4 regions of the Streptomyces sp. NPDC058246 genome follow, and region 2 is predicted to be linked to each of the others. Evidence: riboswitches for the same ligand, from Rfam matches in the RefSeq annotation. Region 2 holds a riboswitch; each other region holds the start of a gene.
The links. A riboswitch is a leader RNA that binds a small molecule or an ion and turns the genes downstream of it on or off. The one in region 2 is predicted to bind cyclic di-AMP.

Region 1: another riboswitch for cyclic di-AMP. It lies ahead of ACFVXA_RS27245 (transglycosylase family protein); the one in region 2 lies ahead of ACFVXA_RS04285 (NlpC/P60 family protein).
Region 3: another riboswitch for cyclic di-AMP. It lies ahead of ACFVXA_RS10305 (M23 family metallopeptidase); the one in region 2 lies ahead of ACFVXA_RS04285 (NlpC/P60 family protein).
Region 4: another riboswitch for cyclic di-AMP. It lies ahead of ACFVXA_RS03235 (transglycosylase SLT domain-containing protein); the one in region 2 lies ahead of ACFVXA_RS04285 (NlpC/P60 family protein).

What each region holds. Positions count from the first base shown of each region.
Region 1 is NZ_JBHVWZ010000021.1:113,471-120,978, forward strand. Features, by position in the region: gene ACFVXA_RS27215 (NAD(P)/FAD-dependent oxidoreductase) at 1-1,123, opposite strand, end outside; gene ACFVXA_RS27220 (hypothetical protein) at 1,805-2,035, shown strand; gene ACFVXA_RS27225 (exopolyphosphatase) at 2,114-3,085, opposite strand; gene ACFVXA_RS27230 (DUF501 domain-containing protein) at 3,201-3,725, opposite strand; gene ACFVXA_RS27235 (septum formation initiator family protein) at 3,761-4,237, opposite strand; gene eno (phosphopyruvate hydratase) at 4,332-5,618, opposite strand; gene ACFVXA_RS27245 (transglycosylase family protein) at 5,957-6,643, opposite strand; cyclic di-AMP (ydaO/yuaA leader) riboswitch at 6,648-6,856, opposite strand; gene ACFVXA_RS27250 (transglycosylase family protein) at 6,994-7,508, opposite strand, start outside.
Region 2 is NZ_JBHVWZ010000002.1:380,725-388,232, reverse strand. Features, by position in the region: gene pcrA (DNA helicase PcrA) at 1-830, opposite strand, end outside; cyclic di-AMP (ydaO/yuaA leader) riboswitch at 1,223-1,395, shown strand; gene ACFVXA_RS04285 (NlpC/P60 family protein) at 1,404-2,573, shown strand; gene ACFVXA_RS04280 (tellurite resistance/C4-dicarboxylate transporter family protein) at 2,856-3,836, shown strand; gene ACFVXA_RS04275 (hypothetical protein) at 3,841-4,194, opposite strand; gene ACFVXA_RS04270 (NlpC/P60 family protein) at 4,592-5,653, shown strand; gene ACFVXA_RS04265 (response regulator transcription factor) at 5,804-6,577, opposite strand; gene ACFVXA_RS04260 (PspC domain-containing protein) at 6,574-7,508, opposite strand, start outside.
Region 3 is NZ_JBHVWZ010000005.1:270,600-278,107, reverse strand. Features, by position in the region: gene ACFVXA_RS10320 (DNA topoisomerase (ATP-hydrolyzing) subunit A) at 1-434, opposite strand, end outside; gene ACFVXA_RS10315 (M16 family metallopeptidase) at 693-2,051, shown strand; gene ACFVXA_RS10310 (M16 family metallopeptidase) at 2,048-3,436, shown strand; cyclic di-AMP (ydaO/yuaA leader) riboswitch at 3,684-3,844, shown strand; gene ACFVXA_RS10305 (M23 family metallopeptidase) at 3,857-4,621, shown strand; gene ACFVXA_RS10300 (GntR family transcriptional regulator) at 4,818-5,513, shown strand; gene ACFVXA_RS10295 (HPr family phosphocarrier protein) at 5,684-5,965, opposite strand; gene ACFVXA_RS10290 (GNAT family N-acetyltransferase) at 6,200-7,508, shown strand, end outside.
Region 4 is NZ_JBHVWZ010000002.1:159,184-166,691, forward strand. Features, by position in the region: gene fahA (fumarylacetoacetase) at 1-613, opposite strand, end outside; gene ACFVXA_RS03220 (ATP-grasp domain-containing protein) at 889-2,193, shown strand; gene ACFVXA_RS03225 (FAD-dependent oxidoreductase) at 2,221-3,462, shown strand; gene ACFVXA_RS03230 (HAD family hydrolase) at 3,752-4,651, shown strand; gene ACFVXA_RS03235 (transglycosylase SLT domain-containing protein) at 4,645-5,388, opposite strand; cyclic di-AMP (ydaO/yuaA leader) riboswitch at 5,392-5,554, opposite strand; gene ACFVXA_RS03240 (CocE/NonD family hydrolase) at 6,006-7,508, opposite strand, start outside.

The sequences.
Region 1 (7,508 bases), on a different contig from region 2:
TCGCGACGCCCTTGTGGAGCCCGAGACCCGCGACAGCACCCTTGTTGGAGTGGCTGTAGTCCTTCTGCGGGAAGCCCCGCATACCGGAGACCACGTTGTCGCCGAGGACGCGCGCCTGCCGCAGCGCGTGCTGCGCGTTCGGCGGGCACCAGGCGTTCTCGACACCGGCCTTGCGGGCGGCGACGTCCGGCACCTGGGCGTTGTCGCCCGCGGCCCAGATGTAGTCCGTGCCCTGCACCTGGAGGGTGGTCCGGGTGTCCACGTGACCGCGCGGGCCGAGCGGCAGGCCGAAGCGGGAGAGAACGGGGTTCGGCTTGACGCCGGCCGTCCACACGATGGTGTTGGAGTCGACCTCGAGGCCGTTCTTCAGCACCACGTGGCCGTCGACGCAGGAGTCCATGGAGGTGGAGAGGTAGACCTCGACCCCACGGCCTTCCAGGTGCTCCTTGCCGTAGGCACCGAGCTTGGGACCGACCTCGGGGAGGATCTTGTCCGCGGCGTCGACGAGGATGAAGCGCATGTCCTCACGGGACACGTTGGTGTAGTACTTGGCCGCGTCGCGGGCCATGTCCTCGACCTCGCCGATGGTCTCCGCACCCGCGAAGCCACCGCCGACGAAGACGAAGGTGAGCGCCTTGCGCCGCACGTTCTCGTCCGTGGTCGAGTCGGCCTTGTCGAGCTGCTCGAGTACGTGGTTGCGCAGGCCGATGGCCTCCTCGATGCCCTTCATACCGATGCCCTGCTCGGCGAGGCCGGGGATCGGGAAGGTGCGGGAGACCGCGCCCATCGCGATGACGAGGTAGTCGAAAGGCAGCTCGTACGCCTCACCCACGAGGGGGGCGATCGTGGCGACCTTGCGGTCCTGGTCGATGGTGGTGACCCGGCCGGTGAGGACCTCCGCCTTGGGAAGCACGCGTCGCAACGGGACGACGACATGCCGCGGGGAGATGCTGCCGGCGGCGGCTTCGGGGAGGAAGGGCTGGTAGGTCATGTACGACCGGGGGTCGACGACCGTGACGGTCGCCTCGCCGTAGCGCATCTTCTTGAGAATGCGCCGAGCTGCGTACAGGCCTACGTACCCACCGCCTACTACGAGGATCCTGGGACGCTCCGTGGTGCTCATGCCATCGAGTATCCACCCGGTCCTGGGGGGTCGCTCGTGCGCCCCTTCACAAGCTTGGGCAGGGGCTCTGCTACACTGCGCGGCCCACGTGACCCAGCTCATGGCGGCGCGGGGGAACCACCGTCCGGTTCCGACCGTTGTCAACACCGCGTGAGCTGCCGCTCCGGCCTTCCGAACCGACCGGACCACACCCCCGATTCACGTGTCGGCAACACCCTCGAAACGCCACCGTGAGCCCGCCCCTGGGCAGCCCGAGCCCTCCTGGGTCACCCCAACGGCCCAATCCTCGCCCGGCAGGGCCTTTTTCCTTGTGAAGAACTTCACGAAGTTTCCTGGCGACACGTCACCGAGGGGCATTTCGGCCCCCCTCAGGTGTGCTCATACGTTATCCGACCTGCTCAGCCGAGGACTACTGATCAGTAGCAAAGGAGACCTACGCCACCGCGGGAAGGGGGCTTACGCCACCGCGGGAGGGGGCTCGGGAAGGGGGCTTACGCGCGCTCGGGAAGGGGACTTCCGCCACCGCGCGGGACTTCCGCACCGTACGCGCGAGACTTCCGCCACCGACCACGCGATGCCCTCGGGCCTCGCCGAACCGCCCCTCAACTCCCGGCTGGCGCTATTCACCCAGTCGGCCACACACCGCGCGATATTGGCCACAAGGGCGCATAGCGTGCGGGCATGACCACTTCACAGAGGGCCCTCAAGAAGGCCACTTCCCGAATAGCCACAGTCGGCGCTGCCCTGGGCATCGCTCTCGCGGTGGGGGCGGCGACGGCCGCATCCGCCGTGGCCGCGACGCCCACCTCGCCCGTCGCCGCGAAGGCCACGGCCGCCCAGTCGAGCCCGACGCACGGCGGCGGCGACGACGATGGGGGGTGCAGCGGCCTCATCGTCCTCCTCTGCAACTGACGGACAGCCCCCCTGGGCTGAAGCGACAGCCCCGGTCCTCCCGAAGAGGTGCCGGGGCTGCTCCGGCGTCACCGCGGGTCAGCCGCTGCGCTTACCCTCTTCCGCCTCTTCCGCCACTTTGAAGGCGATGCCGTCGAGGATGTCGTGCTCGCTCACCACGACCTCCCGCGCCCCGATCCGCTCCATGATCGAGAGCAGCACGAGGGCGCCCGCGGCGATCACGTCGACGCGCCCCGGGTGCATGGAGGGGACGGCCGCGCGCTCGGCGTGCGTGGAGCGCAGCAGCCACTCGGTGATCTCGCGGACGCGGTCGTGCGAGACGCGGGAGTGGTGGATCGCCGCGGAGTCGTACTCGGGCAGTTCCTGCGCGATCGCCGACACGGTGGTGACGGAGCCGGCGAGGCCCACCAGCGTCCGCGCCTCGCGCAGCGGAACCGTCTCCTCGGCCAGGTCGAGGGCCGCCTCGATGTCGGCGCGCATCGCCGCGATCTGCGCCTCGGTGGGCGGGTCGGTCACGACGCCGTCGTGCGCGAGGTGCCGCTCGGTCATCCGCACGCAGCCGACGTCCACGGAGCGCGCCGCGCGCACGTGCACGTCGCCGACGACGAACTCGGTCGACCCCCCGCCGATGTCCACGACCAGGTACGGCTTGGCGAGGTCGTCGCGCCCCTTCAGTTCGTTGGTCGCGCCGGTGAAGGAGAACTCGGCTTCCTGGTCACCGGAGATGACCTCGGGTTCGACTCCGAGGATGTCCAGCACGCCGCGTACGAACTCCTCCCGGTTCTCGGCGTCCCTGGATGCCGAGGTGGCCACGAAGCGCAGGCGCTCCGCGCCGTGCTCCTTGATGATCGCCGCGTACTCGCGGCATGCCGCGAAGGTCCGCTCCAGTGCCTCGGGTGCGAGGCGGCCCGTCCGGTCGACGCCCTGCCCGAGCCGCACGATCGTCATCCTGCGGTCCAGGTCGACGAGTTCGCCCGTATCCGGGTTCGCGTCGGCGACGAGCAACCGGATGGAGTTGGTGCCGCAGTCGATGGCAGCGACCCTGGTCATGGTGTCTGGTCTCCTGTCGTGATGGTTCTCGCCTCCTCCGCCCACGCCCCCGGGAACAAGGGACGGGTAGCGGCGGAGGGGGCGGAAGAGCCCTGCCTCAGGCGGGGCGGGAGGGTCAGGCCCCGTCCACGGGGACCACGCACGCCCCTTTGCGCCACCACTCCGGCAGCATCGCGATCGCCTCGTCCCCCAGGGGGTTCACCCCCGGCCCCGCGGCCAGCGAGTGCGCGACCAGCACATGCAGACACTTCACCCGGTCGGGCATCCCGCCCGCGCTGGGGAACCCCTCCAGCACCTCGATGGCGTCACGGCGTGCGATGTAGTCCTCGTGCGCGGCGCGGTACGCCGCGGCCAGCTCGGGATCGGTCGCCAGCCGCTCCGTCATCTCCTTCATCACGCCGTTGGCCTCGAGCGTGCCGATGGCGGACGCGGCCCGAGGGCACGTCAGGTAATACGTCGTCGGGAACGGCGTCCCGTCGGGAAGACGCGGCGCCGTCTCGACGACGTCGGGCTGCCCGCACGGGCACCGGTGCGCGATCGCGCGCAACCCGCGCGGCGGCCGGCCGAGCTGCTGCTTGAAGGCCTCGACGTCCGCGTCGGTCGGCTCGGTGCGCGGGGTGGTCGGCGGTGGCGTTTCCATGCCGTGAGTCACATGTCTTTCTGGTCAGTTCACATTCACTGGTCGGCGGCGTCGGACTTGTCGACGCCGTCCCAGACGTTGGCGTACCAGGGGCGGTCGGCCGCCCCCTCGTCGGCGCGCGCCTGCTTCGCCGCGTCCGGGTCGATCACCACGTAGCCGGTCTCGCCCGGCATGACGTAGTGCAGCCGTTCCCGGATCCGCTGCTCGGCGTACGCGTCGTCCTGCCAGCGTGCCTTGAGGTCGCGCAGCTCCTCGACCCGCTCGCGGGCCTGCTCCCGCTGCCGCTGCAGATCGGCGATCTGGGCGCGCTGGGAGACGTACTGCCTTATCGGGTACGCGAGGGCCACGATCAGGGAGCAGAGGACCAGCACGAGCAGCGCGGCCCGTCCGGTCAGGCGCGAGCGGCGGGCCTGACGCTTGGTCTGGGAGCGGTAGACCCGGGCCGCCGTCTGCTCGCCGAGCAGCCGCAGCCTGGTCGCGGTGGAGAACCGGTCCCGGTCCTTCACGGCCATGTCCCGCCTCCCCATCACACGTGCGTACGTCCCCGCACACGGTACGGGACCGAGTACGGGGACGTACGTACGACGCTTCCTAAGCCGCTACGGCTCAGCCCTTGAAGCGGGGGAACGCCGAGCGGCCGGCGTACACGGCGGCGTCGTCGAGGATCTCCTCGATGCGCAGCAGCTGGTTGTACTTGGCGACACGGTCCGAGCGGGCCGGGGCGCCGGTCTTGATCTGGCCGCAGTTCACCGCGACGGCGAGGTCGGCGATGGTGACGTCCTCGGTCTCGCCGGAGCGGTGGGACATCATGCACTTGAAACCGTTGCGCTGGGCCAGCTCGACGGCGTCCAGGGTCTCGGTCAGCGAGCCGATCTGGTTGACCTTGACCAGAAGGGCGTTGGCGGAGCCCTCCTCGATGCCGCGGGCGAGGCGCTCCGGGTTGGTGACGAAGAGGTCGTCGCCGACGATCTGGACCTTGTCGCCCAGCTTGTCGGTGATGACCTTCCAGCCGGCCCAGTCGTCCTCGTACAGCGGGTCCTCGATGGAGACCAGCGGGTACGCGGAGACGAGCTCCTCGTAGTACTCGGTCATCTCGGCGGCCGAGCGGGACTTGCCCTCGAACTCGTACTTGCCGTCCTTGTAGAACTCGGACGCGGCGACGTCGAGCGCGAGCGCGATCTGCTCACCGGGGATGTAGCCGGCCTGCTTGATGGCCTCGACGATGAGGTCGAGCGCGGCGCGGTTGGACTCCAGGTTCGGGGCGAAGCCGCCCTCGTCGCCCAGGCCGGTGGACAGGCCCTTGGTCTTCAGCACCTTCTTGAGGGTGTGGTAGACCTCGGCGCCCCAGCGCAGGGCCTCGGAGAAGGACTCCGCGCCGATCGGGGCGATCATGAACTCCTGGATGTCGACGTTCGAGTCGGCGTGCGACCCGCCGTTCAGGATGTTCATCATCGGGACGGGCAGCAGGTGCGCGTTCGGACCGCCCAGGTAGCGGAACAGCGGCAGGTCGCTGGCCTCGGAGGCGGCGTGCGCGACGGCGAGCGAGACGCCGAGGATGGCGTTGGCGCCGAGCGAGCCCTTGTTGTCGGTGGCGTCCAGGTCGAACATCGCCTGGTCGATCAGGCGCTGCTCGGTGGCGTCGTAGCCGACGAGCTCCGGGCCGATCTGCTCGATGACGGCGAGGACGGCCTTCTCGACGCCCTTGCCCTGGTAACGGTTGGGGTCACCGTCGCGGAGCTCGATGGCCTCGAAGGCGCCGGTGGAAGCGCCGGACGGGACGGCGGCACGACCGGTGCTGCCGTCGTCGAGGCCGACCTCGACCTCGACCGTGGGGTTGCCTCGGGAGTCCAGGATTTCCCGGGCTACGACGACGTCGATGGACGGCACGAGCATCTCCTTTATGGATGTGACGCGGGTACGCGGGGCCGGGGGCCCGTAGTGCACGGAGCCGCGGTCGGCTCCGCGAGACGAGCCTAACCGGCTCCGGGGGATCGGCCAGCCGGTCGACCACCCCTTGAGCAGAACTGAGGGTAAATATTGTTCCCGAACGGAACAAAAACGAAATGAAAAACCCCGCTCCGGTGCGTACGGGGGAACACGCACCGGAGCGGGGAGCCCGTGGGGACGGGGGGACCCTCACGAGGCCTCCAGTATGGAGGCCTCCGCCATGAGGGAGCTGTCACCCGGCTGAGCAATCCGCCGAGTGCCCGGCCGAGCGATCAGCCGCGCGATCAGCTGAGGTGCAGCTGCTGACCGGGGTAGATGAAGTCGGCGTCGTCGACGATGTCCTTGTTCAGCTTGAACAGCTGCTGCCAGCCACCCTTGACGTGCTTCTTCTCGGCGATCGAGCTGAGGGTGTCACCCTTGACGACCTTGTACTCGCCATCACCCTTCTTGACCTTCTTGCCGGTCGGCGTGGTGACGGTCTTCTTGGCCGCCGGGCGCTCCGTGGAACGCGAGGCGGGCTGCTCCGTCGTCCGGGTGGTGGTGCTCGGGGTCGTGCTCTGCGAGCTGCCGGACGAGGTGGAGGTCCCGCCGGTGTACGCGGCGCCGGACAGGCCGGTGCCGCAGTTCGGCCAGGCACCCTTGCCCTGCGCGGCGAGGACCTTCTCGCCGACGGCTATCTGCTGGGACTTGGAGGCCTGGTCGGCGGTGGAGGCGTAGGCGCTGCCGCCGTACGCGGCCCAGGTGGAGGCCGAGAACTGCAGGCCGCCGTAGAAGCCGTTGCCGGTGTTGATGGACCAGTTGCCGCCGGACTCGCACTGGGCGACCGCGTCCCACTCGGAAGAGGTGGCGGCGGAGGCGTTGCCGGCCGCCATCAGCGGGGCGGCGATGGCGACACCGGTGACACCGGCGAGCGTGGCGACACGGGTGGCCTTGGAAGGACGACGGTGCTTGCCCTTGCTGGAAAACAGCATGGAGAGATCCCCTCACCGACGCCTGCGAGGTGAGCTGTCGGGTTCGGGCGGGTGAGTGCCCGGTCGTACGCCACTGGCGTACGGCTTCACCCCAAGCCGCTCCCGGTCAACTACCGGGCACGGCGCTTACCTTGGGTCCCCCGCTCCTGCCTACGGCGCTGACGCGTCGACTGTTCCCGTACGGCCGTTGGCAGGATTCGGCGTTGCGACCGTCGGGGCCCGCTGTGGCGAGCGGTCATGACCGTAGACATGCGATCGCCGGAATTTCAAAGACGATCAGGGCTTCTGAGACTCATGTCTCACTCGCGCCAAACCGGACATTCCACAGCGAACCATGACGTGAACTCCCGCTACTTTTCGCCTGATTCAGCACCAACTGCAAGGCTCTGACCGGGGAGGATGAGGTCGGGATCGGAGCCGACCGTCCCCTTGTTCGCGGCATACAGCTCGGCCCATCCGCCCTTGAGGTCAAGGGAGTCGGCGATCGCCCAGAGACTGTCTCCGGCGCGCACGACGTACGAGCCGTCGGCGGAGTCACGGGAAGCGCCGGAGTCGCGCGAGGCGTGCCGCCCGGAAGGGCCGCCCGTACGGCCGTCGGTCTCGCCCCCCGTCGCGTCCTCGTCGGCCGTGCCACCGCGGTGACGCCCGGCGCCCGTGGACGCGCCGTCGGACGCACTCGAAGAGTCGCCGTTCTGCCCGGACTTGTCCGACTCGTCGCTCTTCGTGGTGGCCGGGTCCGAGCTGTCGGTTCCCTGTGAGCCGCCGGAGGAGGTGTCGGACTCCGTCGAGTTCTCGGCCGTACCTGAGGAGGCGTCGGACGAGGAGGGCGCGGGGGACGAGGAGGGCGATCCGGACGAATCATCCG
Region 2 (7,508 bases):
AAGCGGCGGTGGTAGTGCTCGGCGACGTCCGGGAAGGCGCGCAGCAGGTTGACCGTCGTCATGATCAGGTCGTCGAAGTCGAGCGCGTTGGCCTCGCGCAGGCGGGACTGGTACATCGCGTACGCCTGGGCGAGGGTCTTCTCGAAGCCGTCGGCGGCCTGGGCGGCGAAGTCCTCCTCGTCGATCAGCTCGTTCTTCAGGTTCGAGATCTTGGCGCTGAACGACTTCGGCGGGAAGCGCTTGGGGTCGAGGTCGAGATCACGGCAGACGAGCGCCATCAGACGCTTGGAGTCGGCGGCGTCGTAGATCGAGAAGGACGACGTGAAGCCGAGCTTCTTGCTCTCGCGGCGCAGGATGCGCACGCACGCGCTGTGGAAGGTCATCACCCACATCGCGCCCGCCCGCGGGCCGACGAGGTGCTCGACGCGCTCCTTCATCTCGCCCGCGGCCTTGTTCGTGAAGGTGATCGCGAGGATCTGGCCCGGGTGGACATCGCGCTCGGCCAGCAGATACGCGATCCGGTGCGTGAGTACGCGCGTCTTGCCGGAGCCCGCGCCGGCCACGATGAGCAGCGGGGAGCCGGAGTGCACCACGGCCGCGCGCTGGTTCTCGTTCAACCCGTCCAGCAGCGCCGCCGCGTCCACGGCGGGCCGGTGCGCGCCGTCGCGGTAGTACGCGTCCCGGTCCGGGGGCACGTCGAACTTCCCGCCGAACAGATCGTCCGGAACCGGCTCCGGTACGTGATCGTCCTCGGGCGGCGGGGGCTCTTCCTCATGGGCCCGGGAGGGCTTGAGGTCCGCCAGGAAGCTGTCATCAAAGAGGCTGCTCATCGCTCTCCGAGTCTAGAGCGCCCCACTGACACCCCGCCGCCACCCCGAAAACTCCGCACGTGCACGAGACGCGTACGAGCGCCGGTGACGCCGCCGGTGACGCCGCCGGTGTCCGCCGGCGACACCGGCGGACACCGGCCTCACCCTCCGAAATCGGCGCGTAACGGTCGGCGATCGAGCGGGAAGCGCCTCTCGATGAACAGCATCAACCAGGTCAATTCACTACAGAACACACCGGTCCACTCGCTCCGAGGGGTGCGCGGGGCCGGGGTCGCGAAAAAGGTCACGAAAATGTATCGGGCATATCGCACATCAACCTTCACAGGAGCCACACGAGTTGGCTAGCGTTCCGGTCAGGCCGCTCGACAGCAACCGGCGAACGTCGCCGGGCCGTGCGGCCTCCGCCGAGTTCGGCGTGCCCTCGCGGCAGCCGGAGCCGGGGACCCACCGACCTTGGGGTGAATCGGTCCAACTGCCTTGAGGGGCAAGGACCGTAGGGCAAACCTTCCGGAACCACCCGCCCGAACCCGACAGCTAACTCGGTAGGCGGATGACGGAAGGAGTCGCCCCCTCGTGGCGTCGCATCGCACATCGCGTCCTACGGGTACGCGCGTAGCAGGCATACGGACCCCCGCCGCCCTGGCGACGGCGGCCCTCACCTCGGTGGCCCTGCTTTCCCAGACGGCGAACGCCGCACCCTCGGCCGATCCCAAGCCGAGCCTCGAAGAAGTCGAGAAGAAGGTCAACGACCTCTACCACCAGGCCGAGACGGCCACCGAGAAGTACAACGCGACCAGGGAGAAGGCCGCCAAGCAGCGGCAGCGTGTCGACACGCTCCTCGACGACGTCGCGCAGCGCACCGAGAAGCTCAACACCGCGCGCGAGGAACTGGGTACGTTCGCGGCGGCGCAGTACCGCACCGGGGCCGCCGCCCCCGACACCGCGACCCTGCTGCTCGCCGACGATCCGCAGGACTACTTCGACCAGACCCAGCTGATGAGCCGTCTGACCACCCGCCAGAAGGCGGCCGTCGACGACTACGTCACGGAACAGGCCGCCACCACGAAGAAGCGTGCGGAGGCGTCCAAGAGCCTTCAGACGCTGACCACTTCGCAGAACGCGCTCAAGACGTCCAAGGCCGACGTCCAGCGCAAGCTCTCCGAGGCCCGCGAACTGCTCTCGGAGCTGACCGCCGAGGAGAAGGCGCGGCTCGCGGCGATCGAGAAGAAGAAGCAGGAGGCCGCCGAGCGCAAGGCGGCGGAGCTGGCGCAGCAGCAGGCCGCGGCCGCCGCGAAGAAGGCGGCCCAGGAGTCGTCGCCGTCGCCGGGCACCACGACCGGCTCGTCCGGCTCCACCGGCTCGACCGCCACCGACTCCTCGTACGCGACCAAGGCGGCGAAGGCGCTCGCGTTCGCCCGCGCACAGGTCGGCAAGCCGTACGTCTGGGGCGCGACCGGCCCGGACTCGTACGACTGCTCGGGCTTCACCCAGGCCGCCTGGAAGGCCGCCGGCGTCACGCTCCCGCGCGTCACCTACGACCAGGTGAACGCCGGCACGACCGTCTCCCTCGCCGACGCCCAGCCCGGTGACCTCGTCTTCTTCTACGACGACGTCAGCCACGTCGGCCTCTACATCGGCAACGGCATGATGATCCACGCGCCGAAGCCGGGGGCGTACGTCCGCGAGGAGTCGATCTACTACGACGGCACGTCGGCGATCCACAGCGTGGTGCGCCCGGCGTAGGCCACCTGGGCCGGTCGCGGGGCACGCGCGCGTGGGGCACATCGCGCTTCACGCGCGCGTGCGCCGGTGACTTCGTGGCCCATGCGCGCGGCGGTCGGCGTTTCGTGCCCCACGCGCGCGTGTCGGCGTTATCATGCCCACGCGCGCGCGTCGGCGTTATCGTGCCCACGCGCGCGTCGGCGTTTTCGTGCCCCACGCGCGGCGCGCGGCGGTCGGCGTTTTCGCGCCCCACGCGCGCGTGCCCCGCGGGTGACGCGATCGGAGATCCCTAGCATCGGGCGCATGTCAGCGATCTCCCAGCTCCGCGTCTGGTGGGCGCAGCGGCCGCCCGCCGCCGGTGCCGCCGTCATGGCCACCGGCATCGTCTCGGTCGGGCTGCAGATGACCGGCTACGAGACGCTGTCCCGTATCGCGCTGGCCATGGCGTCCGTCGCCTGGCTCGGGCTCGCCGCGGACTTCGTCGTCCGGCTGGCGCGGGATCGGGCCCGCTGGGTGCAGGAGGCGGGTACGCCGGCCGGGCTCACGGCCGTCGCGGCGACCACCGTGCTCGGGACGCGGCTGTCCGCGCTGGGCCGGCAGGAGCTCGCCGAGGCGCTGCTCGCGCTGTCGACCGCGCTCTGGCCGGTGCTGCTCTTCGTCGTCGTACGGCGCTGGAGGCGTCGTATGGCGGGAGGAGTGTTCCTCGTGTGTGTGGCGACGGAGGGCCTCGCGGTGCTGGGCGCCACGCTCGCCCCGGCCGTGGGCGCGCAGTGGCTCGCGCACACCGCGCTGGTGCTGTTCTGGCTGGGGATCCCGCTGTACGGGCTGGCGTTCGTGCACTTCGACGTGCGGGAGGTGGTCCGGGGCGCCGGGGACCACTGGGTCGCGGGCGGCGCGCTCTCCATCTCGGCGCTCGCCGGGGCGAAACTCGTCACCGCGCACCACGTGAACCCGTACCTGTGGAACAACGACGACCAGGGTGTCCTGCGTGACCTGACTGTCCTGCTGCTCGTGCTCGACCTCGTCTGGTACCTGCTCCTCGCCGTCGCGGAGCTGGTCCGGCGGCGCCCGCGCTACGACGTACTGCGCTGGGCCACCGTCTTCCCGATGGGGATGACGGCGGCGGCGACCCTGTCGGTCGCGACCGCCCTCGACGTGCCCTGGCTCGAGGGGCCGGGGCAGGTGCTGCTCTGGCTGGCGGTGGCGGCGTGGCTGGCCGTCGCGGCCGGAGCCGTCCGGTCCACGGCGGCGAACCGGTCCGCGGCGGCCGTCTCGTCCGGGTGAGGACTCAGGTCCAGAGGACCGCGATGAAGATATTCGCGGTCGTCAGCAGACCGACGAGCCCGAAGAGGCCCTTGTCCACCTTCTCGTCGTCCCGCTTCACATAGACGAGCCCCAGGATCACGATCAGCAGGGCCAGCTTCACGCCGATCTTGACCGTGTTGACCGCGTGGTCGTCCGCCTGGTTGAGGCCAACCAGTACGACCCCGGTGACCAGCATGGTCAGCGCGCCGTGCAGCATCGCGGGGACGAAGCGAGCGGTGCCTCGGCCCATCGCCTTCATCTGGGTGAGGAAGCCGCCGAGGAGTGAGGCGATGCCGATGATGTGCAGGCCCACGAAGAGATGGATGAGTACGTCCATGACGCCGGAGCCTAATCGGACGCCTCGGCCCCTCTTGTCACCGGGCCACCCCTTGTCACCCATAGCACCGGAGCAACCCCGGTTGTCCTGGAATCGCCGCATCGGTCATCGCACTGTGTGAAGTCGGCGGCGCCAGGCGGGGATCACGGTCACATACGGTCATTGAACGGTCCAGTGAGGCCAGTTCCATACATGGCGTTACCAACCCCGTACGCCCAGGTTTAGCGTCCTCCACCAGGTGACCGGCTCCCCACCGCCGCCCGGGCCAGGGGCGGCAGTCGGTCACCACCGCCGAGAAGGTCCGGCGGCGGCTCGCTCCCCCTGTGTGGGCCGCCGCCGGACGCGTCACCGCTTGACCGCGCTCCCCTCGCGGTCGTACGGAAGGATGTGGGCCCTCGTGGCAGCGCACCGCAAGCCCAGACAGCGCTCACTCGGCCCAGGAACGGCCCGCACAGCCGCCACGATCGCCCTGGCGGGCGCGGCGACGGCGACCGGCTTCGACGGGACCGGGCACGCCGATCCGCAGCTGTCCGCGGCGCAGGTGAAGGCCAAGGTCGACAAGTTGTACGAGGAGGCGGAGGTCGCCACCGAGAAGTACAACGGCACCAAGGAGAAGGCCGACAAGGCGGAGGAACGGTTGAGTGCGCTGCGCGACGAGGCGGCACGCAAGGAGGACCGGCTCAACTCGGAGCGGGAGGCGCTGGGTTCGATAGCGGCGGCGCAGTACCGCAGCGGCGGTCTCGACCCCGCGCTGCAACTCGCGCTCTCCGACGACCCCGACCAGTACCTGGACGGGGCCGCGTTCGCCGAACGGGCGGGCAGCCGGCAGGCGGCGGCCGTGGATCGCGTACGCAAGCAGCTGCGGGAGATCGAGCAGTTGCGCGGCGCCGCGCATGTGGAACTCGCCTCGCTCAGGTCGCACCAGGCGGAACTGAAGCGGACCAAGAAGACCATCACCGGGAAACTGGACGCGGCACGGCAGATGCTGACCCAGCTCAGCCCCGATCAGCGCGCGCGGCTCGGGCAGGGCGGTGGCACCGGGCAGCGCGCCTCCCGCTCCTCGGCACGCGACCTGAATCCGGTGTCGTCCGGCAGCGTCGCCGCCCACAGCTCCCGTGCGGCGGCGGCCGTCGCGTACGCCTACGGGAAGCTCGGCAGCCCCTACGTCTGGGGCGCCACGGGGCCCGACGCCTTCGACTGCTCGGGCCTGGCGCAGGCCGCCTACCGCTCGGCGGGCATCTCCCTGCCGCGGACGACCTACGCCCAGATCAACGCCGGCCGGCGCATCTCGCGCTCCGAACTCCTCCCCGGCGACCTGGTGTTCTTCTACTCCGGCATCAGCCATGTGGGCATCTACGTGGGCAACGGCCAGATGATCCACGCACCGAATCCGACTGCGCCGGTGCGGCTGGCTCCGGTCGACGAGATGCCGTTCGCGGGGGCGACCCGGGTGGTGTGACCCGGTAGGCCCTCAGCGGAGGTCTCGCAGCGCGTCGCCGGCCGCTGCCCCTCCCCCGGTGATGGCCGTGGCCGGAGACGCCGCATAGCCGGGGAGCAGGCCGGGCGGTGCCGGGCGTCGACGGTGCCGGGAGAAGGGAAGGCGGATCGGCTAGACCAGCCGTCGCGCCGTCGCCCATCGCGTCAGCTCGTGCCGGTTCGACAGCTGGAGCTTGCGCAGTACGGCCGAGACATGGGACTCGACCGTCTTGACGGAGATGAACAGCTGCTTGGCGATCTCCTTGTACGCATAGCCGCGGGCGATGAGGCGCAGCACCTCGCGCTCGCGCTGGGTGAGGCGGTCGAGGTCCTCGTCGACGGGCGGGGCGTCGGTCGAGGCGAACGCGTCGAGGACGAATCCGGCGAGGCGGGGGGAGAAGACCGCGTCGCCGTCCTGGACGCGGAAGATCGAGTCCACGAGGTCCGTGCCGGTGATCGTCTTGGTGACGTACCCGCGGGCGCCGCCGCGGATCACCCCGATGACGTCCTCCGCGGCGTCCGACACGGACAGCGCGAGGAAGCGCACCGGCCGCTCGGCGTCGCCCATCAACGGGGCGCAGCGGCGCAGCACTTCGACACCGCCGCCGCCCGGCAGATGGACGTCGAGCAGGACGACCTCGGGCCGGGTGGCCGTGATGACCGTGACCGCCTGGTCGACGTCGGCGGCCTCGCCGACCACCTCGACGCCGGTCCGCTCCGTCTCCCCGATCTCGGCCTGGACGCCCGTACGGAACATCCGGTGGTCGTCGACGAGCACGACCCGCACGCGACGCCCGTCCCCGGCACCGGCCGGCTCGGTCGTGCCCGCGGCCTCTGCGGATGCGGCGACCGAAGGGGTCTCCTCAGCAGAACTGCCGGACTCCACAGGCCCGTTCGCGTCGCTCATGACGTCTTCTCCGCCCTCTCCATCTCCAGCTCGACCTCCGTGCCGCCGTCCGGCACCGCGCGCAGTCGCGCCGTGCCGCCGTTGCGCTCCATGCGGCCGATGATCGATTCTCTAACGCCCATGCGGTCGGCGGGTATCGCGTCGAGGTCGAAGCCGGGGCCGCGGTCACGGACGGACACGAAGACCGTCCTGCCCTCGACTTCGGCGAAGACCTGTACGGCGCCGCCCTCGCCACCGTACTTGGCCGCGTTCACCATCGCTTCCCGCGCGGCCTGCATCTGTGCGGTCAGGCCCTCGTCGAGCGGGCAGTCGCCGACGACGACTACCTCGATGGGGACGCCGTGTTTGTCCTCGACCTCCGCGGCATGGCGGCGGACCGCCTCGGCGAGGGTGTCGGGCTCGTCGGCCTCGTCCTTCCCCGTCCCCTCCGGCTTGTAGAGCCAGGCGCGCAGGTCGCGCTCCTGGGCGCGGGCCAGCCGTCGTACCTCATTGCCGTTGTCAGCGTTGCGCTGGATCAGGGTCAGGGTGTGCAGCACGGAGTCGTGGACATGGGCGGCGACCTCGGCCCGCTCCTGCGCGCGGATGCGCATCAGGCGCTCCTCGGAGAGGTCCTGGGTCATACGCACGAGATAGGGGCCGGCGAGCAGCGCTATGCCGACCAGGACCGCGAGGGCGGCCTGGAGGACCGAGCCGAGGTGGGCGGCCGAGCCCTGGAGGACGAATATTCCGGTGACTCCGGCCGTGACCAGCAGAACGCCCGCCGCGGAACGCAGCAGCGTGAGCGTACGGCGGCGGCGGCCGACCTCCACCCAGCGGGCCCGCCGCGCGTTGTCCGCCTGGCGCCAGACCAGGGCGACGCCCGCGCCGACGAGGACCGTCGGCCACAGATACGCCTTGGCTCCCCCGCCGAGATTCACATTGCCGACGAAGA
Region 3 (7,508 bases), on a different contig from region 2:
AGTGACGTGGCGTCGGCCATCCGGCACTCGGTGTAACGCATGGCGGCCGGCGGGTCGTCGTTGCCGAGCGAGCCGAAGTTGCCGTGGCCGTCCACCAGGGGCAGGCGCATGGAGAAGGGCTGCGCCAGCCGGACCAGCGCGTCGTAGATCGACGCGTCGCCGTGCGGGTGGAGCTTACCCATGACCTCGCCGACGACGCGGGCGCACTTCACATAGCCGCGGTCGGGGCGCAGGCCCATCTCGTTCATCTGGTAGACGATGCGGCGGTGCACGGGCTTGAGGCCGTCGCGCGCGTCCGGCAGGGCTCGCGAGTAGATGACCGAGTACGCGTATTCGAGGAAGGAGCCCTGCATCTCGTCCACGACGTCGATGTCGAGGATCTTCTCCTCGTACGAGTCGTCGGGCGGCGGGGTCTTCGTGCTGCGGCGGGCCATCGCTGCTGCGGCTCCTTCACAGTCTCTGCCGGGGCATGAACGGGTTCTGACGCGGACCATTGTGGACCGCCCCACTGACAACGCCGACCGCGACCCGTCCGTAGCGGGCCCCGGGGGGCCTCGTGGGACACGCCCGAGCCGTCCGCGAGTCTCGCTCTGGGCGTACGAGGCGCGGGAACTTCGCCAGCTGTCGGCGCGCTTGCATACAGTGGCAGGACCGACAGGAAATATGCAGTTTCCGCGATCGAAGGGACGTACATGCCCATGGGTCACACGGCCACAGCTGAGGCAGGCTCCGGCGGCCTGACAGCGACCGAGCACCGCCTCGCCAACGGCCTGCGCGTGGTGCTCTCCGAGGACCATCTGACCCCGGTCGCGGCGGTGTGCCTCTGGTACGACGTCGGCTCGCGCCACGAGGTCAAGGGCCGTACCGGCCTGGCTCACCTCTTCGAGCACCTGATGTTCCAGGGCTCGGGCCAGGTGAAGGGCAACGGTCACTTCGAGCTCGTCCAGGGCGCGGGCGGCTCGCTCAACGGCACGACGAGTTTCGAGCGCACCAACTACTTCGAGACCATGCCCGCCCACCAGCTGGAGCTCGCGCTCTGGCTGGAGGCCGACCGCATGGGCTCGCTGCTCGCCGCGCTCGACGACGAGTCCATGGAGAACCAGCGGGACGTCGTCAAGAACGAGCGCCGGCAGCGCTACGACAACGTGCCCTACGGCACCGCGTTCGAGAAGCTGACCGCGCTCGCGTACCCCGAGGGCCACCCGTACCACCACACCCCGATCGGGTCGATGGCGGACCTGGACGCGGCCACCCTGGAGGACGCCCGCGCGTTCTTCCGGACCTACTACGCGCCCAACAACGCGGTCCTGTCGGTCGTCGGCGACATCGACCCGGAGCAGACGCTCGTCTGGATCGAGAAGTACTTCGGCTCCATCCCCGCGCACGACGGGAAGCCCGCTCCGCGCGACGGCGCGCTGCCCGAGATCATCGGCGAGGAGCTGCGCGAGGTCGTCGAGGAAGAGGTCCCGGCGCGTGCCCTGATGGCCGCCTACCGGCTTCCGGAGGACGGCACGCGCGCGTCCGACGCGGCCGACGTGGCGCTCACCGTCCTCGGCGGCGGCGAGTCGTCCCGGCTCTACAACCGGCTCGTACGCCGCGACCGTACCGCCGTCGCGGCCGGATTCGGCCTGCTGCGGCTCGCCGGAGCGCCCTCCTTGGGGTGGCTGGACGTGAAGACGTCCGGTGACGTCGAGGTCCCGGTCATCGAGGCCGCCGTCGACGAGGAACTCGCCCGGTTCGCCGCGGAGGGCCCCACGGCCGAGGAAATGGAGCGCGCCCAGGCCCAGTTGGAGCGCGAGTGGCTGGACCGGCTCGGCACGGTCGCAGGCCGCGCCGACGAACTGTGCCGGTACGCCGTCCTGTTCGGCGACCCGCAGCTCGCCCTGACCGCCGTGCAGCGCGTCCTGGCCGTCACCGCCGAGGAGGTCAAGGAGGTCGCCCAGGCCCGCCTGCGTCCCGACAACCGTGCGGTGCTCGTCTACGAGCCGATCGCTACCGAAGCCGCTGAAGCCGCGGAAGACACCGACGAGGACGAGGAGTCGGCGAAGTGACCGAGCTCGCGAACATGGAGTTCCACCCGCAGCCCCAGGCCGGCGAGGCCAAGCCGTGGGCCTTCCCGGCCCCCGAGCGCGGCGCGCTCGACAACGGCCTGACCGTCCTGCGCTGCCACCGCCCCGGCCAGCAGGTCGTCGCCGTGGAGGTGATCCTCGCCGCGCCCCTGGAGGCCGAACCGGCCGGCCTCGACGGCGTCGCCACGATCATGGCGCGGGCCTTCTCCGAAGGCACCGACAAGCACTCCGCCGAGGAGTTCGCCGCCGAGCTGGAGCGCTGCGGCGCCACCCTGGACGCGCACGCCGACCACCCCGGCGTACGTCTGTCGCTCGAAGTCCCCGTCTCGCGCCTGTCCAAGGGGCTCGGTCTGCTCGCCGACGCGTTGCGGGCACCGGCGTTCGCGGACAGCGAGGTCGAGCGGCTGGTCCGCAACCGGCTCGACGAGATCCCGCACGAGACGGCCAACCCGGCCCGCCGGGCCGCCAAGGAGCTCTCCAAGGAGCTGTTCCCGGCGACCTCGCGCATGTCGCGTCCGCGCCAGGGCTCCGAGGAGACCGTCCAGAGCATCGACTCGGCGGCCGTGCGCGCCTTCTACGAGAAGCACGTACGCCCGGCGACGGCCACTGCCGTCATCGTCGGTGACCTCACCGACGTCGACGTCGACGGGCTGCTCACCGACACGCTCGGCTCCTGGACCGGTTCGTCCGCCGAGCCGCGCCCCGTGCCGCCGGTCACCGCCGACGACACCGGCCGCGTGATCGTCGTGGACCGTCCCGGTGCCGTCCAGACCCAGCTGCTCATCGGCCGCGTCGGCGCCGACCGGCACGACCGCGTGTGGCCCGCCCAGGTGCTCGGCACGTACTGCCTCGGCGGCACCCTCACCTCGCGCCTGGACCGCGTCCTGCGCGAGGAGAAGGGCTACACCTACGGAGTGCGGGCGTTCGGCCAGGTCCTGCGCGCCGCGCCGGACGGCACCGGCATCGCGATGCTCGCCATCAGCGGCTCCGTGGACACCCCGAACACCGGCCCGGCGCTCGACGACCTGTGGAAGGTGCTGCGCACCCTCGCCGCCGAGGGCCTGACGGACGCCGAGCGCGACGTCGCCGTACAGAACCTGGTGGGTGTGGCACCCCTCAAGTTCGAGACCGCCGCGGCCGTCGCGAGCACGCTCGCCGACCAGGTCGAGCAGTACCTGCCGGACGACTACCAGGCGACGCTGTACCAGCAGCTCGCCGCGACCGGCACCGTGGAGGCCACCGCGGCCGCCGTGAACGCCTTCCCGGTCGACCGTCTGGTGACCGTCCTGGTGGGTGACGCCGCGCAGATCGAGGAGCCGGTCAAGGCCCTCGGAATCGGTGAAGTGACCGTCGTACGGGCCGAGTAGCGCGGCCCGGCTCCACGAGGGGCCACCCGAGGACCCAGGTGACCGAAGCGTCACCTGGGTCTCCGTTTGCCCGGACTTCGTCCCCTCATCGCGGACTTCGTCCCCAAGGTGTCCGTATTGGTAGGGAGGTTGCCTGTCTGCCCTGTGGCATGCGCTACAAAAGCCGTGATCCGTTTGTCGATTGAAAGATGTCCCGTTTAGCGTCGGTCCGGCTGTTCGTCACGCAGTGCGCCGCGCCCGCGGCACCGGACAGTCATCGCCGAGTCCCCGTACGGCGCGAGCCAGGGGAGCCGGGGACCCATACGCAGTCCCTGGGGTGAATCGGACGCCCTCCCTTGGAGGGGTCCGTAGGAGACCTTCCTGCTCCGAACCCGTCAGCTAACCCGGTAGGCGAGAGGGAAGGAAAGGATCAGCCCCTACATGGCGTTCATCTGTGGCACCGGGAAGCATCGTCGACCGGGCCGCGCACAGCGCACGACCGCCAACGCCGTCGGCGTCGCCGCGCTCGCCACCACCGGTGTCATCGGAACCCTCGCGTCCCCGGCCCTCGCCGCGGAGCCCTCCGTCGAGCAGACCGGCCTCACACCCGTGATCACCATCGGCGACACCATCGCCGAGAAGATCGACGCGCAGGCCGCCGCCCAGCAGTACGCCGCCGACGAGGCTGCGGCGCAGAAGAAGGCCGAGGAGGCCGCCCGGAAGCAGGCCGCGAAGAAGGCCGAGCAGGCGCGTGAGGCCAAGGAACGCGCCGCCCGCGCGGCCGAGCGCAAGCGCCTCAACTCCTTCGTCCTGCCGATCACCGGTTCGTACATCTCCACCGGCTACAAGGCCGGCGGCAGCCTCTGGTCCTCCGGCAGCCACACCGGCGTCGACTTCCACGCCGCGTCGGGCACCCCGGTGCACGCCGTCGGCTCCGGCACTGTCGTCACGGCCGGTTGGGGCGGGGCCTATGGCAATCAAGTAGTGATCAAGATGCACGACGGCACGTACACCATGTACGGCCACCTGTCGTCCATCGGTGTCTCCGTGGGCCAGACGGTCACCCCGGGCGGGCAGATAGGCCTCTCCGGGGCCACCGGCAACACCACCGGGCCGCACCTCCACTTCGAGGCCCGCACGACCCCGGAGTACGGCTCGGACATCGACCCCGTCGCCTACCTCCGCTCGCACGGTGTGAACGTCTGACGAGCGCGTCACCTCTTCTTCGGCCTTCCGATGCCCCGGCTCAGCCAGCCGGGGCATCGTCGTTTCACGCGGCCGCCTGTCCAAAAAATATCCATGGATTCCGGCCCGCCATCGGAAATTCAGGCTTTCTGCAATAGAGTCACTGAACAAGCGTCAATCGACGGCGTTTCACGGGGATTAAAGCGGAGGTCCGGTCATGCGTATTCCGGCGCACTCGGTATGCACGGCGATCCGTGACGACATCGTCGCGGGGGTCTACGAGCGAGGCGGCCGGCTCACCGAGGAACTGCTCGCCCGCCGCTACGGCGTCTCGCGCGTCCCCGTGCGCGAGGCCCTGCGCACCCTGGAGGCCGAGGGCTTCGTGGTCACCCGTCGGCACGCGGGCGCGTGCGTCGCGGAGCCCACCGAGCAGGAGGCCTCCGACCTGCTGGAGATGCGCATGCTCCTTGAGCCGCTGGGCGCGGCGCGGGCCGCACAGCGCCGCACCGAGGCCCACCTCAAGGTGCTCCGAGGCCTGGTCAGGCTGGGTCAGGAGCGGGCCAGGAGGGGGCACAGCGAGGATCTGCGTTCGCTGGGCGGCTGGTTCCACGAGACCCTCGCGCAGGCCTCCGGAAGCTCCGCGCTGACCTCCACGCTCGCCCAGCTGCGGCACAAGATCGCCTGGATGTACGCGGTCGAGGCGCCGGCCAACCCCGCGGAGTCCTGGGCCGAGCACGGCGGCATCGTGGACGCCGTCGCGCGCGGGGACAGCGAGCGGGCCCGGGCGATCACGGCGCTGCACACCGAGCGCGCCACGGCCGCCCACCGGCTCCGCTTTCCCGGCGGCGGAGATCGACCGGAACGTGTGAGGAGTTCGCAACATCCCGTAAACATGACGGGCCTGCGGCATTAACACGAGGGCCGTATACAAAGAGAAGTAATTCGCGGGGGATTATTTCTGCTGCCCGCAATCCGGAAAAGCAAAGGGCCCGCCCGATGTTTTCGGGCGAGCCCTTCGATATGTCTCCGAAATGTGTGCTGGGTGACGCCCTGGGGGCGAAGGCACCGCTACGGAGGCGTTGCTCAGACGGTCTCGGGAAGCTCCTCGAGCCCCTCGGAGACCAGCTTGGCCAGACGGTCGAGGGCGGCGTCCGCACCCTCGGCGTCGGAGGCGAGGACGATCTCCTCGCCGCCCTGGGCGCCCAGGCCGAGGACCGCGAGCATGGAGGCCGCGTTGACGGGGTTGCCGTCGGCCTTGGCGATCGTCACGGGGATGCCGGAGGCCGTGGCGGCCCGGACGAAGATGGAGGCGGGGCGGGCGTGGAGGCCCTCAGCCCAGCCGACGTTGACGCGGCGCTCAGCCATGTGATGCTGCCCTTCAGTGTTCAGGGTTGTCTAGACCAGTGTCCCATATCGTGAAGCGTGCCCGGAGCGGCCGTGGGTCCCGTCCCGATCCAGAAGGCTGCTTGCGTTCCCTCAAGATCCGGAAGGGTCCCCGCGTTCCGTCCCGAGTGGTGTCGGATCGCGGCCTCGATCCGACCTCCGTCCCCCACAGACTGCCTCGCGCCGTTGTCGGACGCGAGCCGTACTCTGGGGCCCATGCAGACCTCGTCGGACCGGCACGAGTACCCCGCCCACTGGGAAGCCGACGTGGTGCTGCGCGACGGCGGGACCGCACGCATCAGGCCCATCACCGTTGATGACGCCGAGCGCCTGGTCAGCTTCTACGAGCAGGTATCGGACGAGTCGAAGTACTACCGCTTCTTCGCGCCCTACCCGCGACTGTCCGCCAAGGACGTCCACCGCTTCACGCACCACGACTTTGTGGACCGGGTGGGTCTCGCGGCCACGGTGGGCGGCGAGTTCATCGCCACCGTACGCTATGACCGCATTAATGCCGACGGCCTGCCCGCGTCCGCTCCCGCCGACGAGGCCGAGGTCGCTTTCCTCGTGCAGGACGCGCACCAGGGGCGCGGTGTCGCCTCCGCCCTCCTCGAACACATCGCGGCCGTGGCCCGCGAGCGCGGCATCCGCCGCTTCGCCGCCGAGGTGCTGCCCGCCAACACCAAGATGATCAAGGTGTTCACGGACGCCGGGTACCAGCAGAAGCGGCACTTCGAGGACGGTGTCGTACGCCTGGAGTTCGACCTCGAACCCACCGACCGGTCGCTCGCCGTGCAGCGCGCGCGGGAACAGCGCGCCGAGGCCCGGTCCGTGCACCGGCTGCTCGCGCCCCGCTCGGTCGCCGTCATCGGTGCGGGCCGCACCCCGGGCGGGGTCGGTCGCAGCGTCCTCACCAACCTCCGGGACGGCGGATTCACCGGCCGTCTGTACGCGGTGAACAAGGCGCTGGAGGAGAAGGAGCTCGACGGCGTCCCGGCACACCGCTCCATCCGCGAGATCTCCGAGCCCGTCGACCTCGCCGTCGTCGCCGTGCCCGCGCCGTACGTCCCGGAGGTCGTCGCGGAGTGCGGTGAGCACGGGGTGCAGGGGCTGGTGGTCGTCTCCGCCGGGTACGCCGAGAGTGGGCCCGACGGGCGCGAGCGCCAGCGCGAACTGGTCCGCCAGGCGCGTACGTACGGGATGCGCATCATCGGGCCGAACGCCTTCGGGGTCATCAACACGTCCCCCGATGTGCGCCTCAACGCCTCGCTCGCGCCCGAGATGCCGCGCCCCGGCCGGATCGGCCTGTTCGCCCAGTCCGGTGCCATCGGCATCGCGCTGCTCTCCCGACTGCACCGGCGCGGCGGCGGTGTCACGGGCGTGACCGGCGTGTCGACCTTCGTCTCCTCCGGCAACCGGGCGGACGTCTCGGGCAATGACGTACTTCAGTACTGGTACGACGACCCGGACACCGACGTCGCCCTGATGTACCTCGAATCCATCGGCAACCCCCGCAAGTTCACCC
Region 4 (7,508 bases), 220 kb from region 2:
CCATGGCCGAGGGAGTGCCGACCACGAAGCCGACCTCCGCCTCGATGTCCAGGCGGACGGAGGGGCCGAAGAGGGGGGCGGGGTCGGCGGGCGCCTTGCGCTGGCCCGAGGGACGGACGACCTCCGTGCCGGACACCACGACCGTGCCCGAGCGGCCGTGATAGCCGATCGGCAGGTGCTTCCAGTTGGGGGTGAGGGAGTCGGCGGCGTCGGGGCGGAAGATCTGGCCGACGTTCCTGGCGTGGTTCTCGGAGGCGTAGAAGTCGACGTAGTCCGCCACGTCGAAGGGGAGGTGCAGGGTCACCTCGGAGAGGGGGTGGAGATGAGGTGCGAGGGTCTCCCGGTGGGCCGGGACCGTCACCCAGCCGGTGAGCGCGCGCCGGACGTCGGACCAGGCGGTGCGGCCCGCCGCGAGCAGCGGGTTCAGGGTCGGTTGCGCCAGCAACTCGGCGTACGGGGAGCCGAGCGCCCGGGCCGCCGCGCCCGCGTCGAGTACGTGGTCGCCGAGCCTGACGCCGATGGTTCGCTCAGACGAGCCGGCCCGGGAGAACACGCCGTACGGAAGATTGTGCGGGCCGAAGGGATCGCCCTCGGGAACATCGAAGGGGGGCATCGGGTGGTGCCTCGCTTTCGGTCTCGTGCTCGGTTTCCTGCTCGGTTCGTACTGGAATTCGTACGCGCCGAGTGATCCATGTGTTCCGTGTGGTCGGGGCACACGTTACGGGGGAGTGACCGTGCTGTGGCAGTGCCTAAAGAGTTTGCAATGTCCGAAATAGCCTTGTCGGACGTGGCAATTCCGGCTTAGCGTCCTTTGGGGGACACGGACGGGGTGGGTCCGGTCCGTAGGGGGGACGCGTGGGGGGACCCGTGGCCAGGAGCTCCAGCAGTGTGCCGGTCGACGCCGACCGGGACGTTCCGGGGCTCATCGTGAAGTTCGGCGACTACCCGTTGCACCACGGCGGAGTGGGAGCCATCCGCAGCCTGGGCCGGCTCGGCATACCGATGTATGCGATCACGGAGGACCGTTACACGCCCGCCGCGTCCTCGCGCTATCTGCGTCGCGCCTTCGTCTGGCCGACCACCGGGACGGAGGAACCGGAGCGGCTCGTCGAGGGGTTGCAGCGCATCGGTCGCCGGATCGGCCGGCCGACGGTCCTCGTCCCGACGGACGAAGAGGCCGCCGTGCTGATCGCCGAACACGAGGACGAGCTCCGGGACCGCTTCCTCTTCCCGCGGGTGGACGCAAAGCTCCCGCGCCGCCTCGCCAGCAAGCAGGGGCTGCACGAACTCTGCGTGGAACACGGCATCCCGAGCCCCGCGGCGGCCTTTCCGCAGTCGTACGAGGAGATCGCGGCGTTCGCCGAGAAGGCGCGCTTCCCGGTCGTCGCCAAGAACCGCGAGGCCTTCGTGCGCCGCAGCCGCCCCGCGGTGAACGGAACGACGAAGATCGCGACCCGCGAGGGGCTTCTGACACTCGCTCGGGACTGGGGGCCGCGACCGGGCGTGATTCTCCAGGAGTACCTGCCGAGGGAGGAGGCGGAGGACTGGATCGTGCACGCGTACTTCGACGCGGAATCGACGCCGCTCGCGATGTTCACGGGCGTGAAAGTCCGCTCCTGGCCGCCGCACGCGGGAATGACGGCGAATGCGTACGTCGTCGACAATCCGGAACTCGCGGACCTCGCCGCGCGTTTCATCAAACAGATCGGCTTCAGCGGCGTCATCGACCTGGACCTGCGCTTCGATCGGCGCGACGGGCAGTACAAGCTCCTTGACTTCAACCCACGGATGGGCGCGCAGTTCCGGCTCTTCGAGAGCGAGTCGGGGATCGACGTCGTCCGTGCCATGCATCTGGACCTGACCGGGCGCACCGTTCCAGAGGGGGAACAGCGCGCCGGCCACCGGTACATCGTGGAGAACATCGACCTGCCGGCCCTGCTCGCCTACCGGCGCAGTGGCTATACGACCCCGCACGCGCCGGCTCGCGCGAGCGGTACGGAGCTGGCCTGGCTCGCGGGTGACGACCTGCGGCCGTTCTTCACGATGCTCGCGCGCTTCGTGCGGCCGGGCGCGAAGCACCTGTATCAGCTGTGGCGGACCAACCGCCGTGGCAGCAGCAACAGTTACACCAGCTACGACAGTTCCAGCAGTTCCAGCAGTTCCAGCAGTTCCAGCAGTTCCAACGCGAAGTAGACGTAGTACGTCCTGGGGAGGGACTTCGTGAACCATCCGGTAGCAGTCATCGGTGCCGGGCCATTCGGCCTGTCCACCGCCGCCCATCTGCGGGCGCGTGGTGTCCCGGTGCGTGTCTTCGGCGAGCCCATGGTGAGCTGGCGCGATCACATGCCCGAGGGCATGATTCTCAAGTCGACCCCGGCCGCCTCCAGTATCGACGCCCCGCAGGCGGGGCACACGCTCCTCGACTACTGCGACGCGGCGGGGATACCGCGGCTGGTCACGGATGAGGACATCATCCCGATCGAGACGTTCATCGCGTACGGGGAGTGGTTCCAGCAGAAGCTGGTGCCCGAGCTGGAGCGGGTGCGGGTCGTCTCGGTCGACCGCAAGGGCGGCCGTGGCGCCTCCAGCGCCTCTGGCGGCTCTGGCGGCTTCGAGGGGTTTGAACTCAAGCTGGACTCGGGGGAGTTGTTCACCGCGCGGGCGGTGGTGGTGGCCACCGGGCTGTCCGGGTTCGCCCACCTGCCTCCCGAGCTCGCGGGTGCGGCAGCCGACGGACCCACCCCCACGGGGCCGGTCTCCCACAGCTCCCAGAACCATGACCTGACCCGGTTCTCCGGGAAAGAACTGATCGTCGTCGGAGCGGGGCAGTCGGCGCTGGAGACGGCGGCGCTCGCGGCGGAGGCGGGTGCCCAGGTGCGGGTGGTGTCCCGCGGCAAGGGTGCCGTCGCCTTCGGCGCCGCCCCGTGGCAGCAGCCGAAGCTGCGCCCCGAGTCGCCCTTCGGGCGCGCCTGGTCCCTGTGGGCGCTCAGCTACTACCCGCAGCCTTACCGCTACCTGCCCGCCCAAGCCCGGCACTACCTGGTCCGCCGGGTGCTCGGTCCGCTCGGTGCCTGGTGGCTGCGCGACCGGTTCGAGGGCAAGGTCACCGTTCGCGAGATCGACCGGATCGTCGGCGCCGGGGCCCCGGAGGGCAGCCCCGTCCTCTCCGTCCGGACCCACGGCGGCCGGGTCGAGGAGCTCTCCGCCGACCACGTCATAGCCGCCACCGGCTATCGCGTCGACCTCGCCGCGATGGACTTCCTCGGGCATGAGCTGCGCACCGAGCTTGCGGTCAGCCGGGGTACGCCGAAACTCGGCGCGGGCTATCGGTCCTCCGTGCCCGGGCTGTACTTCACGGGGCTGCCCGCGGCGGCCTCGTACGGGCCGGTGATGCGGTTCGTGTGCGGGACGGAGTTCGCCTCACCGCGGTTGGCGAAGCACTTGGTCGCCGCGCACAGGTGAGGTGGGGCCAGGGGGCGCCCTTTGCGATGCGGGTGCGCCCCCTGATCTCCGGTCAGCGCCCCGGCCGTCGGCCGTCCTTGGGAGTCAGGACTCCTTGGAGAGGGTCCAGGCGCCCGAGCTTCTCGGTGGGGCGTCACGCCCAAAACCGCTCCGGGTAAGTCGGTATGGGTCGAAGTGGATGCCGTACGGCCGCTGCCGCCCGTGCGGTGAACGGCGTTGCGGACGGGATACCGGACGTCGTCCGGTTCACGCCGGGCCGATGAGGCGTTCGATCCGTATTCTTCGGATCATGGCCGCTCCGACTGCATATTCACTCATCGCCACTGACCTGGACGGAACGCTGCTGCGCGGCGACGACACACTCTCCGACCGGTCGCGCGCCGCGCTGGCGAGAGCCACGGCCGAGGGAGCCCGGCATCTGGTGGTGACGGGACGGCCGGCGCCGAGGGTCCGGCCGCTCCTCGACGAACTCGGCGGCGAGGGACTGGCGGTGTGCGGGCAGGGGGCGCAGTTGTACGACGCCGGGGCGCACCGTCTGCTGTGGTCGGTGACCCTGGACAGGGAGCTGGCGGAGACCGCGCTCGGCAAGATCGAGGCGGAGGTCGGGATGCTCTACGCGGCGGTCGACCAGGACGGCGTGGACGGCCTGACGCTGATCGAGCCGGGGTATGTGATGCCGCACCCGACGCTTCCGGCGGTACGGGTGCGGCGGCGCGACGACCTCTGGACGGAGCCGATCAGCAAGGTGTTGCTGCGTCACCCGTCCTTGTCCGACGACGAGTTGGCGGCGGCGGCGCGGGGAGTGGTCGGTTCGCTGGCGACGGTCACCATGTCGGGGCCGGGCACCGTCGAACTCCAGCCATGTGGCGTGACCAAGGCGACGGGGCTCGCCCTGGCCGCGGAGTACCTCGGGCTCAGCCCCGCCGCCACCCTCGCCTTCGGTGACATGCCCAACGACATCCCCATGTTCGACTGGGCCGCCCGCGGTGTCGCCATGGCCAACGCCCACCCCGAACTCAAGGCGGTGGCCGACGAGGTGACTTTGTCCAACGAGGAGGACGGAATCGCGGTCGTGCTCGAGCGCCTCTTCGGAGCCCGGGCGATGGGCCAGGAGACGGTCCAGGAGACGGCCCGGCCGAAAGCCTGGGAGAAGGCCCGGGCGACGGCCGGGGGGAACGTGTCTCAGTAGGCGCCGTTGACGTTGTCGATCGAGCCGTACTTCGCCGCCGCGTAGTTGCAGGCGGCCGTGATGTTCGCGACCGGGTCGTAGGGGTCCATCGCGGTGCCGGCGACGTGGTAGGCGGCGAAGGTCGGGTCGATGACCTGGAGGAGACCCTTGGACGGGATACCGGCGGCGGCGTTGGAGTCCCAGTTGTTGATGGCCCGGGGGTTGCCCGACGACTCGCGCATGACGTTGCGGTGGATGCCGTTGTAGGTGCCCGGTATGCCCGCCTTGGCCATGATGTCCAGGGACTGCCTGATCCAGCCGTCGAGGTTGTTGGCGTACGTCTTGGCGGAGGCCTGGGTGGCCGTGGTCGCGTTCGTCGTCTTGCTCGCCACGGTCGACTTGAGGGTCTTCGTGCCCACCGTCAGTGTCAGGCCCGGGCGGAGCAGTGCCGGGTTGCTGCCGATGACCGCTCTGTTCGCCTCGTACAGCTTCTTCCAGCCGCCGCTCGTGGGGTTCTTCTGGGCGATCTTGGTCAGGGTGTCGCCCGCGACCACCTTGTAGGTGATGAGCTGGACGTCGGGGATCGTGGCCGTGGCGGTCTTCGCGACCTGTGCCGGCGCCTGTGTGGGCTGAGCGGCGTGCGCGCCGGTGGCGCTCACGAGCGGAAGTGCGAGCGCGACTCCGCTCGTGCCTGCGGCGACCATGCCGCGGGTGAGAGGGCTGGTTCTGGGGCGGCGGTGCTTGCCTCGTGCGGGCATGACGTATTTCCTCTCCGGCGCCTGCGAGGTGAGCTGTCGGGTTCGGGCGGGAGGTGCCCGGCCGCGCTGGGGGGCGCGGCTTCACCCCAAGCCGTTCCGGTGTCCCGGGACGGCGGCTTACCTGGGTCCCCCGCTCCTGCCGTGCGTGCATGGGTGGGTGGGTTTCCGGGCGGCGGCAGGATTCGGCGATCCGCTCGGATCGGGGCGAACGTATGCGAGAGCACATGTCGGGAACAAGGTCTGATTTCGCGGCGAAGATCGCTTTCGCCTGCATAAGGGCAGGGTAAAAGGTCCGTTTGTGCCGGAATTCGATCCTCAACTTGCCTTTAGCAAAGGGGGAGTCGATGGGGGTGCTGAAAAGCCCTACTTATTCCCGGCGTGACCCAATTCACGCGACCAAGCCCAATCAAAGCGGCGAGTCGGCCAATTCGGGCATTACGGTTCGAGCCTTCGGGCGGTTCCCCGGCTCCCGGCTGGCTCCCGGCTGGCTCCCAGCCGGCGCCCAGTCGACCCCGGGCAGGTCTATCGGGTGCCCAGTCGGCCCCGGATGCGTCCTGGCCGGCTCCCGGTCGGCCCCCGGTAGGTCCTGGCCGGCGCCCAGTCGGCCCCAGCGGGTCCTAGCCCGCCGTCCGCCGGATCCTCTTCTCCCACGTCCGATGGAAGACCACCTCGCCGCCGTCCTTGCAGATCACCTCGTCGGAGGTGATGAAGTGCTCGGCGTCGCAGGTGATTTCGGATGTTGTCGTGATGTGCGCGTCCCAGGGCAGGTCGGGGCGGTGGAGGCGGATCGACCAGGTCGAGCGGGCGCGGGCCGAGAGGGGGTCCGACTCGTCGATCGTGTACGTCTCCTGGGCGTCCTCGGTGTATTCGAGGCCGTCGGGGTGCACGTGGGTGCCCCCGTAGCGCGGGTCGACGTCCAGGCGCCAGGTGCCGGCGGCCACGTCGCGGACGACCAGGCGTTCCGGTCGGGGTTCGTCCAGCGTCGCCGGGACGGCCACGCCGAGGGGTTCGGCCTCCTCCGGTTCCTCGAAGGTGAGGGTGGGCGTCGACTCCCGTGCCCTTACCGGGAGTTCGAGGCTGCTGGCCGTCGGGTCCAGCGTGAAGCCGGCCTCGGAGCCCGGCTGGGGCCAGATCCAGGGCCAGTACGCGGAGGAGACGGCGAGGCGGATGCGGTGGCCCGGCGGGAACGCGTACCCGATGGCGTTCAGATCGAAAACCACGTCCTCCGTAGTGCCCGGTTTCCAGGGAACCGCCTGGTCGCGGCCATGGCGTGCTGACAGGTTCAGGACACCTCGGGTGACGAGTGTGGAGGCTCCGCCGGGGGCCACGTCGCAGAGGCGGGCGATCACCTGGCCCCGCGGGACCGGCGACGTCAGCCGCAGACGGACCTGAGGTCGGCCCAACACCCAGGTTTCCTCAGGCACTTCGAATTCGAAGCACGCGGACCTCGCGTCCTCCTCCCGCTGGTCCGGCGGCAGATCCGCGTCGTTCCCGAAGGGGGTGAAGCGGCCCGCGTCCACCCCCGTGTGCTGCGGGGAACGGACCAGGACCGGCGCCCCCCGGAGCGCGTACGAGACGGGGTTCACGGCGGGCGAGGGCCAGCCGGGGTCGCCCACCCAGCGGCCCGGAAGCTCCGGGTACACCGTCGCCGGGGGATGCGCGTCCATCACGTACGAGCGGAGGACGGGGGTGGACAGGGCTCCTGTGTCGATGCCCTTCAGGTGGTGGTCCCACCAGCGCAGGGTCTCCTGGAGGAAGCCGATCGCCGGGCCGGGCGGCAGGCCCCGGTCGGGGTACTGGTGAGACCAGGGGCCGATCAGGCCTCGTACCCGATCGGAGGGCAGGTTCTCGACCAGGCGCAGCACGGTGTCCCGGTACGGGTCGTGCCAGCCGCCGACCGCGAGGACCGCCGCCCGGATCGCGCCGTAGTCCTCGCAGACGCTGCCGTGCCGCCAGTACGCGTCCCGGGTCTGGTGGGAGAGCCAGGTGTGGACGTACGGGGCCACGGCCTCCAGGCGTTTCACCCACAGGTCGCGCCACATCACCTGGCCCACGTGCACCGGGTCCGGCGGGCGGGAGACGAAGGCGAGCATGGTGGCCGCCCAGGCGTGCATGTCGAC